4 regions of the Pseudomonas sp. UF-293 genome follow, and region 4 is predicted to be linked to each of the others. Evidence: predicted binding sites of a transcription regulator. Region 4 holds the regulator's gene; each other region holds the start of a gene.
What was found. The regulator FliA, encoded in region 4, starts transcription of late flagellar genes. The targets are predictions, from matches to a motif close to CTAAAGTTTNNNNNNNNNNNGCCGNTAA.

Region 1 (3,208 bases), on a different contig from region 4:
GACGGGATTTTCCCGGCAGTAGATTTTCTCGCCCAAGGCGGGCGCATGGGCATCGGCTCCGACAGCCATGTCTCGCTGAGCGTAGTGGAAGAATTGCGCTGGCTGGAATATGGCCAGCGCCTGCGTGATCAGCGGCGCAATCGCTTGTACGGTGCGGACCAACCGATGGTCGGCCGCACGCTGTATGACGCGGCACTGGATGGCGGCGCCCAGGCATTGGGGCAACCGATTGGTGCGCTGGAAGTGGGCAAGCGCGCGGACTGGATTGTTCTGGACGGTAGCGATCCGTATCTGGCGACGGCTTCGGGGGACGGGATTCTCAATCGCTGGTTGTTTGCTGGCGGTGATCGACAGGTGCGCGATGTGCTGGTCAATGGTCAGTGGGTGGTGCGCGATGGACGGCATGCCGGCGAAGAGCACAGCGCTCGCGCATTCACCCAGGTCCTGCGCGATCTCCTGGGCTGACCCAAAACCAAACTGTGGGAGCGAGCCTGCTCGCGAACGCGGTGTATCAGTCAACATTCATATCGACTGACACACCCTCTTCGCGAGCAGGCTCGCTCCCACAGTTGATTTGTATCGAGGCTTAATTGGAGGTCTTGGCCATCTGCCGATCCGACGCGCGCCAGATCAGGCGTGTGGTGTCGTAACCCTGCTGACGCGCCTTGCTCAGCAATTCTTCACGCACTACACCGTTAACGGTTGGCGTGCGTGACAACAGCCACATGTACTTGCGACTCGGATCGCCGACGATGGCGGTCTTGTAATCGTCGCTGACGTACAACACCCAGTACTCGCCCTTCGCCACACCCGGCACCAGGCGCGAGAACCAGTTATCGAATTCGACCCAGAGCTTGTCGGTCTTGCCTGGCACTTGTGGATAAGCCGTGCCTTTGGCTTCTTCCCACTGCCACTCCGGGGTCAGGCAACGGTTGAGCACGCCGACGTTACCGTCAGGCTTGAGGGTGTAGTGGGCTTCGGATTGCGCGCAGTGGCGCTGAAAGAACATCGGCAAACGTGCCAGTTCATACCAGGTTCCCTGATAACGCTTGAGATTGACGCTGTTGACGGTCTTCGGCGCCAACGGGTCGACGCCGGAAGTGGCGCAGCCAGCCAGTACCAGGCCAGCAAAAAGGATCAGCAATAACCGCTTCATTTTTTTCTCCGTGGGCGCGAAGCCCCGGTTTACTTCAGGCCTTGGCCGGAAAACATCAGCACTTTGTCACCGGCGTATTGCACGCTGATAAAGCTGTTCTTGTCGCCCCAGGTGCAGCTGGACATACCGAGCGCGCCCGAGCAATCGGTGGGCTTGCCGAGGAGGGTTTCCACTTCGGACTTGGCCATGCCGGCCGAGAGCTTGGAGTAGTTTTCCTGATTGACCTTGCTGCATGCGGCCAACAGCACGCAAAACGACAGCAGGGCGATAGATCGCAGCGACATGGTGAAACTCCTGGAACGAGGGGGGATGGCATGGTGCCAACCAGAAGCTTAGAAGAGAAAAGTGTCATCTGGTTCCGTGCTCAATTGCCTATTTATCAGCCCGCCTGTCTGACTTTTGCCGATAAATCAGAAACTTTGTGAAGCTGTCGAGCATTTCGTCGACTTTCCCCACAAGCGCCTAATCTTTGGCGCGGCGCGGTCGAAATAAGAGCAGCGCAACGCTGCCGAATATGGCAAATTGCCGCCCTTTCTTGACCAGCCCCTTCGCGGTAGTTCATTCGATGACCAGAAACATGAAATTCAGCCACAAAATCCTGTTGGCTGCTGCCCTTGTGGTGGCCGTTGCGTTCGCCTGTTTCATCTTCTTCAACGACTATCGCCAGCGTCAGGCTTTGAGCAGCAGCACCGAAGCGACCATGCAGGAGCTGGGCAGCCTGACCACCAGCAACATCCAGACCTGGCTGGAAAGCCGCATTCAATTGCTGCAATCGCTGTCGCAGCAGGTCACAGTCGATGGCAACGCGCCCGCCAGCCTGAAGCGCATCATCGACCTGCCCGCCTACACCGGCAATTTCCAGCTCAGCTATTTCGGTGGCGCTGACGGCGTGATGTTCTCGGTGCCTGCCGGCAACCGTGCGCCGGACTACGATCCACGCGCGCGCGGCTGGTACAAAGCGGCCAACAGCGCACAACAGACCATCGTCACCGAACCGTACATCGCCGCCTCGTCGGGCAAACTGGTGATCACCGTCGCCACCCCGGTACAACGTCAGGGCCAGATGCTCGGCGTCGCCGGTGCCGACATTGATCTGACCAGCGTCAGCGCGATCATCAACTCGCTGAACTTCGGCGGCCACGGTCATGCGTTCATCGTCAGCGCCGAAGGCAAGATCCTCATCCACCCGGACAGCAAACTGGTGCTCAAAACGCTGGCCGAGGCCTATCCGAACGGCGCGCCTCAAGTCAGTCCGGGCCTGAAAGAAGTCGAGTTCGGCGGCAAGACCCAGTTGATTTCCTTTACTCGCGTCAACGGCGTGCCTTCGGCTGACTGGTACGTGGCGCTGGTCCTCGACAAAGACACCGCGTTCTCGATGCTCAGCGAATTCCGCACCTCGGCACTGATCGCCATGGTCATCGCCGTACTAATCATCATCGGCCTGCTCGGCATGCTGATTCGCGTGCTGATGCAACCGCTGCTGACCATGGGCCGCGCGATGCATGACATCGCTGAAGGCGAAGGCGACCTGACCAAGCGCCTGGTGATTCACGGCAACGATGAATTCGGCGCGCTGGGCACTTCGTTCAACCGCTTCGTCGAGCGCATTCATACGTCGATCCGCGAAGTATCCTCGGCCACCGGCCAGGTCAACGAAGTCGCCCTGCGTGTGGTCGCTGCCTCGAACTCGTCGATGTACAACTCCGACCAGCAAGCCAGCCGCACCAACAGCGTCGCCGCTGCGATCAATCAGCTTGGTGCCGCCGCCCAGGAAATCGCCCAGAACGCCGCCCTCGCCTCGCAACATTCCAGTGACGCGCGCAACCTGGCGGTCGATGGCCAGCAGGTCGTGGATAAAACCATTCAGGCCATGCAGCAACTGTCGGCAAAAATCAGCGACTCCTGCGGCAACATCGAAACGCTGAACAGCAACACGGTGAACATCGGCCAGATTCTCGAGGTGATCACCAGCATTTCCCAGCAGACCAACCTGCTCGCGCTCAACGCCGCCATCGAGGCTGCACGCGCCGGTGAAGCCGGACGCGGTTTCGC
Region 2 (3,208 bases), on a different contig from region 4:
ATCGCCCCTGATTCGTTCAAGGACAGCCTGAGTGCCCAAGGCGTTGCCGAAGCCATCGCCCTCGGACTTGCCCAGGTCTGGCCGCAGGCGACGCTGATCAAATGCCCGATGGCCGATGGCGGCGAAGGCACGGTCGAGTCGATTCTCGCGGCCTGCGAAGGTGAACTGCGCCGCACCCGCGTGCGCGGTCCGTTGGGCGCGCCGGTCGATGCTGCCTGGGGCTGGCTGCCGCACAACCACACCGCGATCATCGAAATGGCCGAGGCCAGCGGTCTGCAATTGGTCCCACCGGGGCAGCGCGATGCGTGCATCAGCAGCACCTTTGGTACCGGTGAGTTGATTCGTGCAGCGCTGGACGCCGGCGCGCAACGGGTGATTCTGGCGATTGGCGGCAGCGCGACCAATGACGGCGGTGCCGGGGCGATGCAGGCGTTGGGCGTGAAGTTGCTGGACGCGCACAATCAATCGTTGGTGCCCGGTGGGCTAGCCTTGGCGAATTTGGCGCGATTGGATTTGAGTGAACTTGATCCGCGTCTGGCCGATGTGCGTTTCGACATCGCCGCCGACGTCAACAATCCGCTCTGCGGTCCCCATGGTGCCTCGGCCATTTTCGGCCCGCAGAAGGGCGCGTCGCCTGCGCAGGTTGAGCAACTCGATCAGGCCTTGGGGCACTTCGCCGAACTCTGCGCGCAGGCGTTGGGCAAGGACGTGCGCGATGAGCCGGGCAGCGGCGCGGCGGGTGGACTCGGATTCGCGGCAAAGGCGTATCTCGGCGCACGGTTTCAGGCGGGCGTCGAGGTAGTGGCGGAACTGGTCGGGCTCGCTGAGGCGGTCGAAGGCGCGGATCTGGTAATTACCGGCGAAGGCCGTTTCGATGCGCAAACCTTGCGCGGCAAAACACCGTTCGGTGTCGCGCGGATTGCCAAACAGCATGCCGTGCCGGTGATTGTGATTGCGGGCACCCTGGGCGAGGGCTATCAGGAACTCTATCAATACGGTATCGACGCCGCATTCGCCCTGACCAGCGGGCCGATGAGCCTCGAACAGGCCTGCGCGCAAGCACCTCGGCTTCTGCGTGAACGTGCCAACGATATTGCCCGAGCCTGGCAACTCGCCGCCAAACGCTGATCGGCTTGCCTATGCAGGAGCTGTCGAGTGCAACGAGGCTGCGATCTTTTGATCCTGCTTTTAAAAGTCAAAAGATCGCAGCCTCGTTGCACTCGACAGCTCCTACCAAAGCCAGCGGAGCTGGGTAGATTGTTGTAACGTCCCGAAAAATATTTACCGCAGACCCGAAACCTTCCTCAAGCCTGGCCGATACAACGGTCAGGCGCACACATAACCACAACTCAGTGCCGCCGGACTGTCGCCCGCTATGGGCCAGTGCTCACGGCATGGACGCTCGTAGTTTCTTTCTTTCGAGAGTCCGACCATGTCCCTGCGTAACCTGAATATCGCGCCCCGTGCTTTCCTCGGTTTTGCCTTCATCGCCTTGCTGGTGATTGTCCTTGGCGTGTTTGCCGTCAGCCGCATGACGGTCATTCGTCAGGCGTCGGTCGACATGGACACCAACCAGTTGCCGAGCGTGACCCACCTCAGTGTGGTCACGGAAAACGTCCTGCGCATGCGCATTCTCTCGTTCCGTGTGCTGGTCAATCGCGAGCCGGCCAGCCTGCAAGAGGCAGAAACCCGCATCGCGGTGCTGGTCGACAAGGTGCGCAAAGCTCAGGCCAGCTACGCTGCGTTGCCGGCAGGTCCTGAAGAGCACGCCGTTTTCCAGACGTTTTCGACGACGCTCGATAATTACCTGCAAGCGCAGAACCAGATGCTCGAGCTCTCGCGCCAAGGCAATCTCGAGGCGCTGCGTGCGTTGATCAACACGCGCATCAAGGAAGGCACCGATCAGATGGGCGAGCAGCTCAACAAGCTGATCGGCATGAATACGGCCGGGGCCAGAGCGGCGGCCACTAAGGCCGGTGAAAACTATGACAGCGCCATCACCGGGATCATCATCGTCGCCGTGATTGCAGCGCTGGCCACCGTGTTGCTCGCCTGGTTGCTGACCCGCAGCATCGTCACACCACTCAACCGCGCCGTGCTTGCCGCGCAGACAATTGCCGGCGGTGACCTCAGTAAAGCCATTGAAGTTGACGGCAAGGACGAGCCGGCGCGCCTGCTCGAAGCTTTGGCGGCGATGCAGACCAACCTGCGCAAAACCATCGAGCAGATCGCCGGTTCCGCCACGCAACTGGGCGCCGCTGCCGAAGAACTCAGCGCGGTCACCGAAGAAGCGTCGCGTGGCCTGCAACAGCAGAACAACGAAATCGAACAGGCCGCCACCGCTGTCAACGAGATGACCGCCGCGGTGGAAGAAGTGGCGCGCAACGCCGTTTCGACTTCCGAGGCCTCCAATCAGTCGACCCACGCCGCCCGCGAAGGTCGCGATCAAGTGGTGAAAACCGTCGACGCGATCCAGACCATGACTCACGACGTGCAGAACACCGCGCAGATGATCGAAGGCCTCGCCGCGCAAGGTCGTGACATCGGCAAGGTGCTGGACGTGATTCGGGCCATCGCCGAGCAGACCAACCTCTTGGCACTCAACGCTGCGATTGAAGCGGCGCGTGCCGGGGAGGCTGGCCGTGGTTTTGCCGTGGTAGCTGACGAAGTGCGCGCCTTGGCCCATCGCACCGCACAGTCGACTCAGGAAATCGAAAAAATGGTCGCCGGCATCCAGAACGGCACCGGTGAAGCGGTTTCGTCGATGCAGCAAAGCAATCAGCGCACTCAGTCCACGCTGGAAATGGCCCGCGCGGCCGGTGTGGCGCTGGAGCAGATTACGCAATCGATTCACCAGATCAACGAGCGCAACCTGGTTATCGCCAGCGCTTCGGAAGAGCAGGCGCAAGTCTCCCGAGAAGTCGATCGCAACCTGGTCAATATTCGCGACCTCGCCACGCAATCGGCCGCTGGCGCCAACCAGACCAGCGCCGCGACCCATGAACTGTCGCGCCTGGCAGTGGATTTGAACGCCATGGTGGCGCGTTTCGTGATTTGAGATACGGTGAAGGCTGGAAACCGCGCTAACAGGAGACGTACATGCGCTATTCAGCCTTGACCCAACGAATCGCCGGGGAGGGTGCCGCTGCCTGGCAGATTCACGACCGAGCGCTGGAACTGCGCGCCGAGGGCGTTGATGTTTTGTTGT
Region 3 (3,208 bases), on a different contig from region 4:
GGCTGCAAAAAGCCGGAGTCGATCGTTTTGGGCGTTCGCGCGATCGATGGCTATCGGCGGCCGTTGCCCGAGCAGGACTGGCCAGCCAGTTGTCGGCCCTTGATGGAGCGTCTGACAAGCGTGTTCGGCATCGGAACCAGTGCGGGACGCTGGCGCGGGGCCTCGGTTCAGGTTGAACAACACGGCGATCGCCATGAAATGCTTCTGGAGAAACTCGATCCGGAACTGCTGAACCAATTGCGCACGCTGCCCGGGCATTGGCTGATTTCGATTCGCCTGCAACTGTCGGGACAATTTGCAGTGGATCTGCACAGTCTGGACGCCATTGGTTTTGTCTTCACCGGTCTAGCGCCGGCGCCAGACAATCAGGGCGGCTGGCTGGCGTTGTTCCATCGCGGTTTCCGCCCGCGCAGACTGGCCTTGCATTGCCCGTACATGCAAGACCTGCAGGCTCGGACGCAACGGCAAATCGCGCGCCGTGATCTGCAGACGCTTTGATCGGCTACCCGTAATAAAGCATAAGCCCGCTCGCTGAGGCGCGGACTTATGCCTTGGCTTTGAGGCCCTGGTCTGACGGCACAGCGGCATTGCCTTCGCCGTAAGTCTTGAGGTTTTGCAGGACGTAAATGGCTTTCTTGAATTCGGGAATCAGGCTTTTGCCGTAGTAGTTGCCATTGAGACTGTTGGTCTGGATGGCATCGAGCTGCGTGGCAAAATATTCCAGCGCGTTGAACTTCGCCTCCGGGTCTTTCTGCACACCGAAGCGGTCGAACTTGTCGCCGGCATTGAGCAAGGTGATCGAGGTGATTTCAGAAATCAGCCCACGCCCGCGCAGAAACTCGCTGAGGTTGCCCAATTGCTTGACGGAAACGTTGGCCGGGTCGAAGCCCTTGATCTGCTTGCGCAGCCCCTGCTTATCCATCTCGGCGACGTTCAGCGCGTTCGGATCGTTGCCGACCAGCGTGAGCATCTGCTGCACCTTGACGCTCTGCGAAACCTGTTTCTTCGCGCCGGTATCACGGACCATTACGCCCGCCTTGCTTTCCCAGGCGCCGGTATAACCGATCGTCATGCGAGGATTCCTTGTGCCATGAGCATGAAATGTCCTTGTTCCAACAAACTGAATGGGCGCAAGTATCGGCCGCCTCGTTTGATCGCACCAACCTTTTTGTGCGCTTTTTTACAACTTTCGTACATTCACGATACAAAGCGCATCCCCTGCAAACATTGCGCTAGAGCCGTCATCACCATGTAACGAAGGCGCCTGTCGCGCAGTAACGGTCGCGAACGTATCAATTGCGATACCAACCGGTCATCGCTACCCGTTTCTTTCGGCACGCCAGTACCTAAAGCTTCGGCCCGAAACGACGATACGCTGTGATACCCGCCCTGTTTTATTCCTGCCCTCAAACAAAACGCCGCTCAAGGATCAGTTCCATGCCCGCACTGCGCACTATTCAGGCTCGCTACACGCTGTTTCTGGTTCTGTTTATCCTGCTGTTGTCAGTGCTGACCGTGGTCGGCATCAGCCAGTTGGTCGCGCCAACCCTGCGCGATACCGAAGAGAAGGTCGTGCTCAACCGCATCGCCGAAGTGGCCGTGCAGATTCAGGGCGAACTGAACAAGGTGCAGGCGCAGCAACGCAGCATCACCCAGACCATTCCACTGCTCGACAGCGCCGCCATCGACGTGGTGCTGCCAGGGCTGGTGGATCAGTACGGCGAACTGAAAGTCTTCGGCGGCGGCATCTGGCCGTTGCCGGGCCAGCGTGACGCCGGGCGCAACAAGTTCAGCACGTTCTGGCATCGCGACGCCTCGGGTCAGCTCAAGGTCAACACCTTCTGGAACAGCGACGCCGCACCGAACTACTACGACCAGAGCTGGCACAAGGGCGGCATGGCCACTCCGCGCGGCCAGTGCGCGTGGGCCGCTGCCTATAAGGACGACGCCAGTGCCGAGCCGCGCACCAACTGCGCCATGGCGATCTACAAGAACGGTAGCGCCTGGGGCGTGTCGACCATCGACGTGACCCTGGGCTTCTTCAATGACCTGGTGGCCCGCAAGGAAAAAGACCTCAACGCCGAAATGCTCATCGTCGAGGCTGACGGCAAGATCATCAGCAACAGCTCGCGCATCAGCGGCCCGATCGTGCTGAAGAACATCAGCGAACTGGCGGCCAGCTCGACCTTCATCAATCAGATCAAGACAGGCCTGCAGAACCGCGATAAAGCGCAACGTGTCGAGTTCGACAACAACGGTGAAGACGCCACCTTCTTCATGCGCCCTATCGAGGGTACACCGTGGTTCCTCGCCACCGCCCTGCCGACCAAAATGCTCACCGCACAGCGCGACGACGTGCTCAACAGCCTGAGTCTGATCCAGATTCCGCTGGTGATCCTGTTGGTGCTGTTGCAGGTCTACGCGATTCGTAAACTGGTGCTGCGCATGAAAGCGCTGAAGGCCAACATTGATTCGCTGTCCAGCGGTGACGCCGACCTGACCCGCCGCATCACCATTCGCGCCGAAGACGAACTGGGCGCCATCGGTCACTCGGTCAACACCTTCATCGCCTATCTGCAGAACATGATCGGCGAAGTCACCCACGCCACCGGCGCCATGGCTTCGAGCCTCGATAATCTGCAACGCACCTCGGCGCATACCAGCCAGATTCTGCTGCGTCATGCCTCGGAAACCGATCAGACTGTCACCGCGATTACTGAAATGAGCTCCACCGCCGAAAGCGTTGCGCAGAATGCGGCTGAGACCGCAGCGTTCACCCAGCGCGCCAATGAAAACGCCGATCGCTCGCGCGTCGTGGTCGGGGAAGCGACCAACAGCGTGGTCGCGCTGATCGACGAAGTGGCGAGCGCTACACACAAAGTTGAAAACATGCAGCAGGACGCCCAGCGCATCACCGAAATCCTCGGCGTCATCGGCGCGATTGCCGGGCAGACCAACCTGCTCGCCCTTAACGCCGCGATTGAAGCGGCGCGTGCCGGGGAACAGGGGCGCGGCTTTGCGGTGGTGGCGGATGAAGTCCGCGCCCTCGCCGCACGAACGCAGGCCAGCACCTCGGAAATCAACGAAATGTTGACCCGTCTGACCCAAGGCGTGAGTTCGTCGGTCAGCGCCATGGAAAATACCCAGGCCAGTTGCCAGTCCGCAGCTGACGCCACCGCCCGAGTCAACTCGGGGCTGGACGAAATGG
Region 4 (3,208 bases):
CGCTGGAAGAGGGCGGTGTGATTGCCATGGTCGGCCCCGCCGGCATGGGCAAGACCACCACGCTGGCCAAGCTCGCCGCGCGTTATGTGCTCAAGTACGGCGCGCAGAATGTTGCGCTGGTCAGTATGGACAGCTTCCGCATCGGCGCGCAGGAACAACTGAAAACCCTCGGGCGCATCCTCAACGTGCCGGTGACGCACGTCGATCCCGGCCAGTCGCTGGTGCAGGCATTGGATCCACTGCTACGCAAACGCGTGGTTTTGATCGATACTGCCGGGCTGCAAGCCAGTGATCCGGCGTTGCGCATGCAGCTCGAGAGCCTGGCCGGGCGTGGCATTCGCTCAAAAAATTATCTGGTCCTGGCAACCACCAGCCAGAAACAGGTTCTAACCGCCGCTTATCACAGTTACAAGCGTTGCGGGCTCGCCGGTTGCATCCTGACTAAACTGGATGAAACGGCCAGTCTCGGCGAAGTGTTGAGCCTGGCGATCAGTCATGAATTGCCGGTCGCGTACCTGACCGATGGCCCACGGATTCCGGATGATCTGCATCTGCCGCGCCGTCATCAACTGGTCAGCCGCGCCGTCAGCGTGCAAATGCAGGAAGAACCCAGCGAAGAAGCCATGGCTGACATGTTCGCTGATATCTATCACAGCCCGACCAAGCAGGTTGGCTGAGGTAATCATGAACAGTTTTTGTACCTACATCGATGGTCTGCCACGCATTGTTCCGATCGTGAACGCGCAGCCAGTAATGTGGCCTCCGTCTATGCAAGACAAGGTAAAGAAATAACATGGGCAGCATGCATCCCGTACAGGTGATCGCGGTGACCGGCGGCAAAGGTGGCGTCGGCAAGACTAACGTGTCAGTGAACTTGTCGCTGGCGCTGGCAGAGCTTGGCCGTCGGGTCATGCTGCTGGACGCCGACCTGGGCCTGGCCAACGTCGACGTTCTGCTGGGGCTGACACCCAAGCGCACACTGGCCGACGTCATCGAAGGCCGTTGCGAACTGCGCGACGTGCTGTTGCAGGGCCCGGGCGGGATTCGCATCGTGCCGGCGGCCTCCGGCACGCAGAGCATGGTGCACCTGAGCCCGGCGCAACACGCTGGCCTGATCCAGGCGTTCAGCGACATCGGCGACAATCTCGACGTGCTGGTGATCGACACCGCTGCGGGCATTGGTGACTCGGTAGTCAGTTTCGTACGCGCCGCGCAAGAGGTGTTGCTGGTGGTCTGCGACGAGCCGACTTCGATCACCGACGCTTACGCGCTGATCAAGTTGCTCAACCGCGACTACGGCATGAACCGCTTCCGCGTGCTGGCCAACATGGCGCAGAGCCCGCAGGAAGGGCGCAACCTGTTCGCCAAGTTGACCAAGGTCACGGATCGCTTCCTCGACGTCGCCCTACAATACGTCGGCGCCGTGCCGTACGACGAAAGCGTGCGCAAAGCGGTGCAGAAGCAGCGCGCCGTCTACGAAGCCTTTCCCCGTTCCAAGTGCGCGCTGGCCTTCAAGGCCATTGCCCAGAAGGTCGACACCTGGCCGCTGCCGGCCAACCCGCGCGGGCACCTGGAATTTTTCGTCGAGCGTCTCGTGCAGCAAACCGCAGGGCCTGTGATATGACCGCCAGTGGCATGAATCTTTACAAAAAGTCGGCGCGTGACGCGCAATACGAATTGATCGAGCGCTACGCGCCACTGGTCAAGCGCATTGCCTATCACTTGCTGGCGCGCCTGCCGGCAAGCGTGCAGGTCGAAGACCTGATCCAGGCCGGGATGATCGGTTTGCTGGAAGTCTCGACCAAATACGACGCCAGCAAAGGCGCCAGTTTCGAAACGTACGCGGGCATTCGAATCCGCGGCGCGATGCTCGATGAAGTGCGCAAAGGTGACTGGGCGCCACGCTCGGTTCACCGTAATACCAGGATGGTCAGCGACGCGATTCGCTCGATTGAAGCTAAAACCGGCCGTGACGCTAAAGATCACGAGGTTGCGGCCGAACTCCAATTGAGTCTCGACGATTACTACGGGATTCTGAATGACACCTTGGGCAGTCGCCTGTTCAGTTTCGACGACCTGCTGCAGGACGGCGAACACGAAGGGCTGCACGAGGATGGCGCGAGTGCTCATATGGAGCCGTCACGCGATCTGGAAGATGAACGCTTCCAGGCGGCGCTGGCGGACGCGATTGCCAATTTGCCGGAGCGTGAGCGACTGGTGTTGGCGCTGTACTACGACGAAGAGCTGAACCTTAAGGAAATCGGTGAAGTCCTTGGCGTCAGTGAATCGCGGGTCAGCCAGTTACACAGCCAGTGCGCGGCCCGTCTGCGGGGGCGTTTGGGGGAGTGGCGAGCGCGCTGAAGGCAGTGTGGGGACACTGCGAAACGAGGCTGGTGCGGTGATGAACGGCGCCGGTCTCGATCCGTTGTGCTCCAGACAAACTTCGAGTGCTATGCCGATTGATTGAAGTGGCGCGTCCAGGTGCTGGGCGCGTTTAAGACTGCTTGGAGGTCGAATTGAACAAAGACATGAAAATCCTCATCGTTGATGACTTCTCAACGATGCGGCGGATCATCAAGAACCTGCTGCGCGATCTTGGGTTCACCAACACCGTCGAGGCCGACGATGGCACCACTGCCATTCCGGTGCTCAACAGCGGCAGCATCGACTTTCTGGTAACGGACTGGAACATGCCTGGCATGACCGGTATCGACCTGCTGCGTCACGTGCGCGCCGATGAAAAACTCAAGCACCTCCCGGTGTTGATGGTGACTGCTGAAGCCAAGCGCGAGCAGATCATCGAGGCCGCTCAGGCCGGTGTGAACGGTTACGTGGTCAAACCTTTCACGGCTCAAGCGTTGAAAGACAAAATCGAGAAGATTTTCGAACGCATCGGCTGATGAATGCGCGGGGGAGCTATGGAGCATAACGAATCATCACAGGGCGATTTCGAATCGACCCTGAAAAAACACGCGGTCGAACTGGTCGAGAGCCTTGAAAAAGGCAAGTTCGGCGACGCGGTGCAACTGATCCATGAGCTCAATCAGACCCGTGACCGCGGCCTGTATCAGGAAGTGGGCAAGCTCACACGTGAACTGCACAGTGCGATCGTCAATTTCCAGATCGATCCGCACATGCCGCAGGCCGAGGAAGTGTCGCAAATCACCGACGCCACCGAACGCCTGGGCTATGTGGTCAAGCTGACGGA

Region 1: the regulator FliA is predicted to act here: its motif matches at 1,619-1,646, upstream of AC4IHP_RS09950 (methyl-accepting chemotaxis protein).
Region 2: the regulator FliA is predicted to act here: its motif matches at 1,294-1,321, upstream of AC4IHP_RS05300 (methyl-accepting chemotaxis protein).
Region 3: the regulator FliA is predicted to act here: its motif matches at 1,347-1,374, upstream of AC4IHP_RS18000 (methyl-accepting chemotaxis protein).

The regions. Positions count from the first base shown of each region.
Region 1 is NZ_JBSICA010000006.1:218,520-221,727, reverse strand. It holds gene AC4IHP_RS09965 (formimidoylglutamate deiminase) at 1-465, shown strand, start outside; gene AC4IHP_RS09960 (lipocalin family protein) at 587-1,156, opposite strand; gene AC4IHP_RS09955 (hypothetical protein) at 1,186-1,440, opposite strand; gene AC4IHP_RS09950 (methyl-accepting chemotaxis protein) at 1,722-3,208, shown strand, end outside.
Region 2 is NZ_JBSICA010000003.1:116,380-119,587, forward strand. It holds gene AC4IHP_RS05295 (glycerate kinase) at 1-1,128, shown strand, start outside; gene AC4IHP_RS05300 (methyl-accepting chemotaxis protein) at 1,433-3,058, shown strand; gene AC4IHP_RS05305 (pyridoxal phosphate-dependent aminotransferase) at 3,100-3,208, shown strand, end outside.
Region 3 is NZ_JBSICA010000017.1:47,875-51,082, reverse strand. It holds gene AC4IHP_RS18010 (GNAT family N-acetyltransferase) at 1-498, shown strand, start outside; gene AC4IHP_RS18005 (hypothetical protein) at 545-1,072, opposite strand; gene AC4IHP_RS18000 (methyl-accepting chemotaxis protein) at 1,438-3,208, shown strand, end outside.
Region 4 is NZ_JBSICA010000035.1:6,565-9,772, forward strand. It holds gene flhF (flagellar biosynthesis GTPase FlhF) at 1-677, shown strand, start outside; gene fleN (flagellar synthesis regulator FleN) at 794-1,624, shown strand; gene fliA (RNA polymerase sigma factor FliA) at 1,621-2,361, shown strand; gene AC4IHP_RS24500 (chemotaxis response regulator CheY) at 2,529-2,900, shown strand; gene AC4IHP_RS24505 (protein phosphatase CheZ) at 2,919-3,208, shown strand, end outside.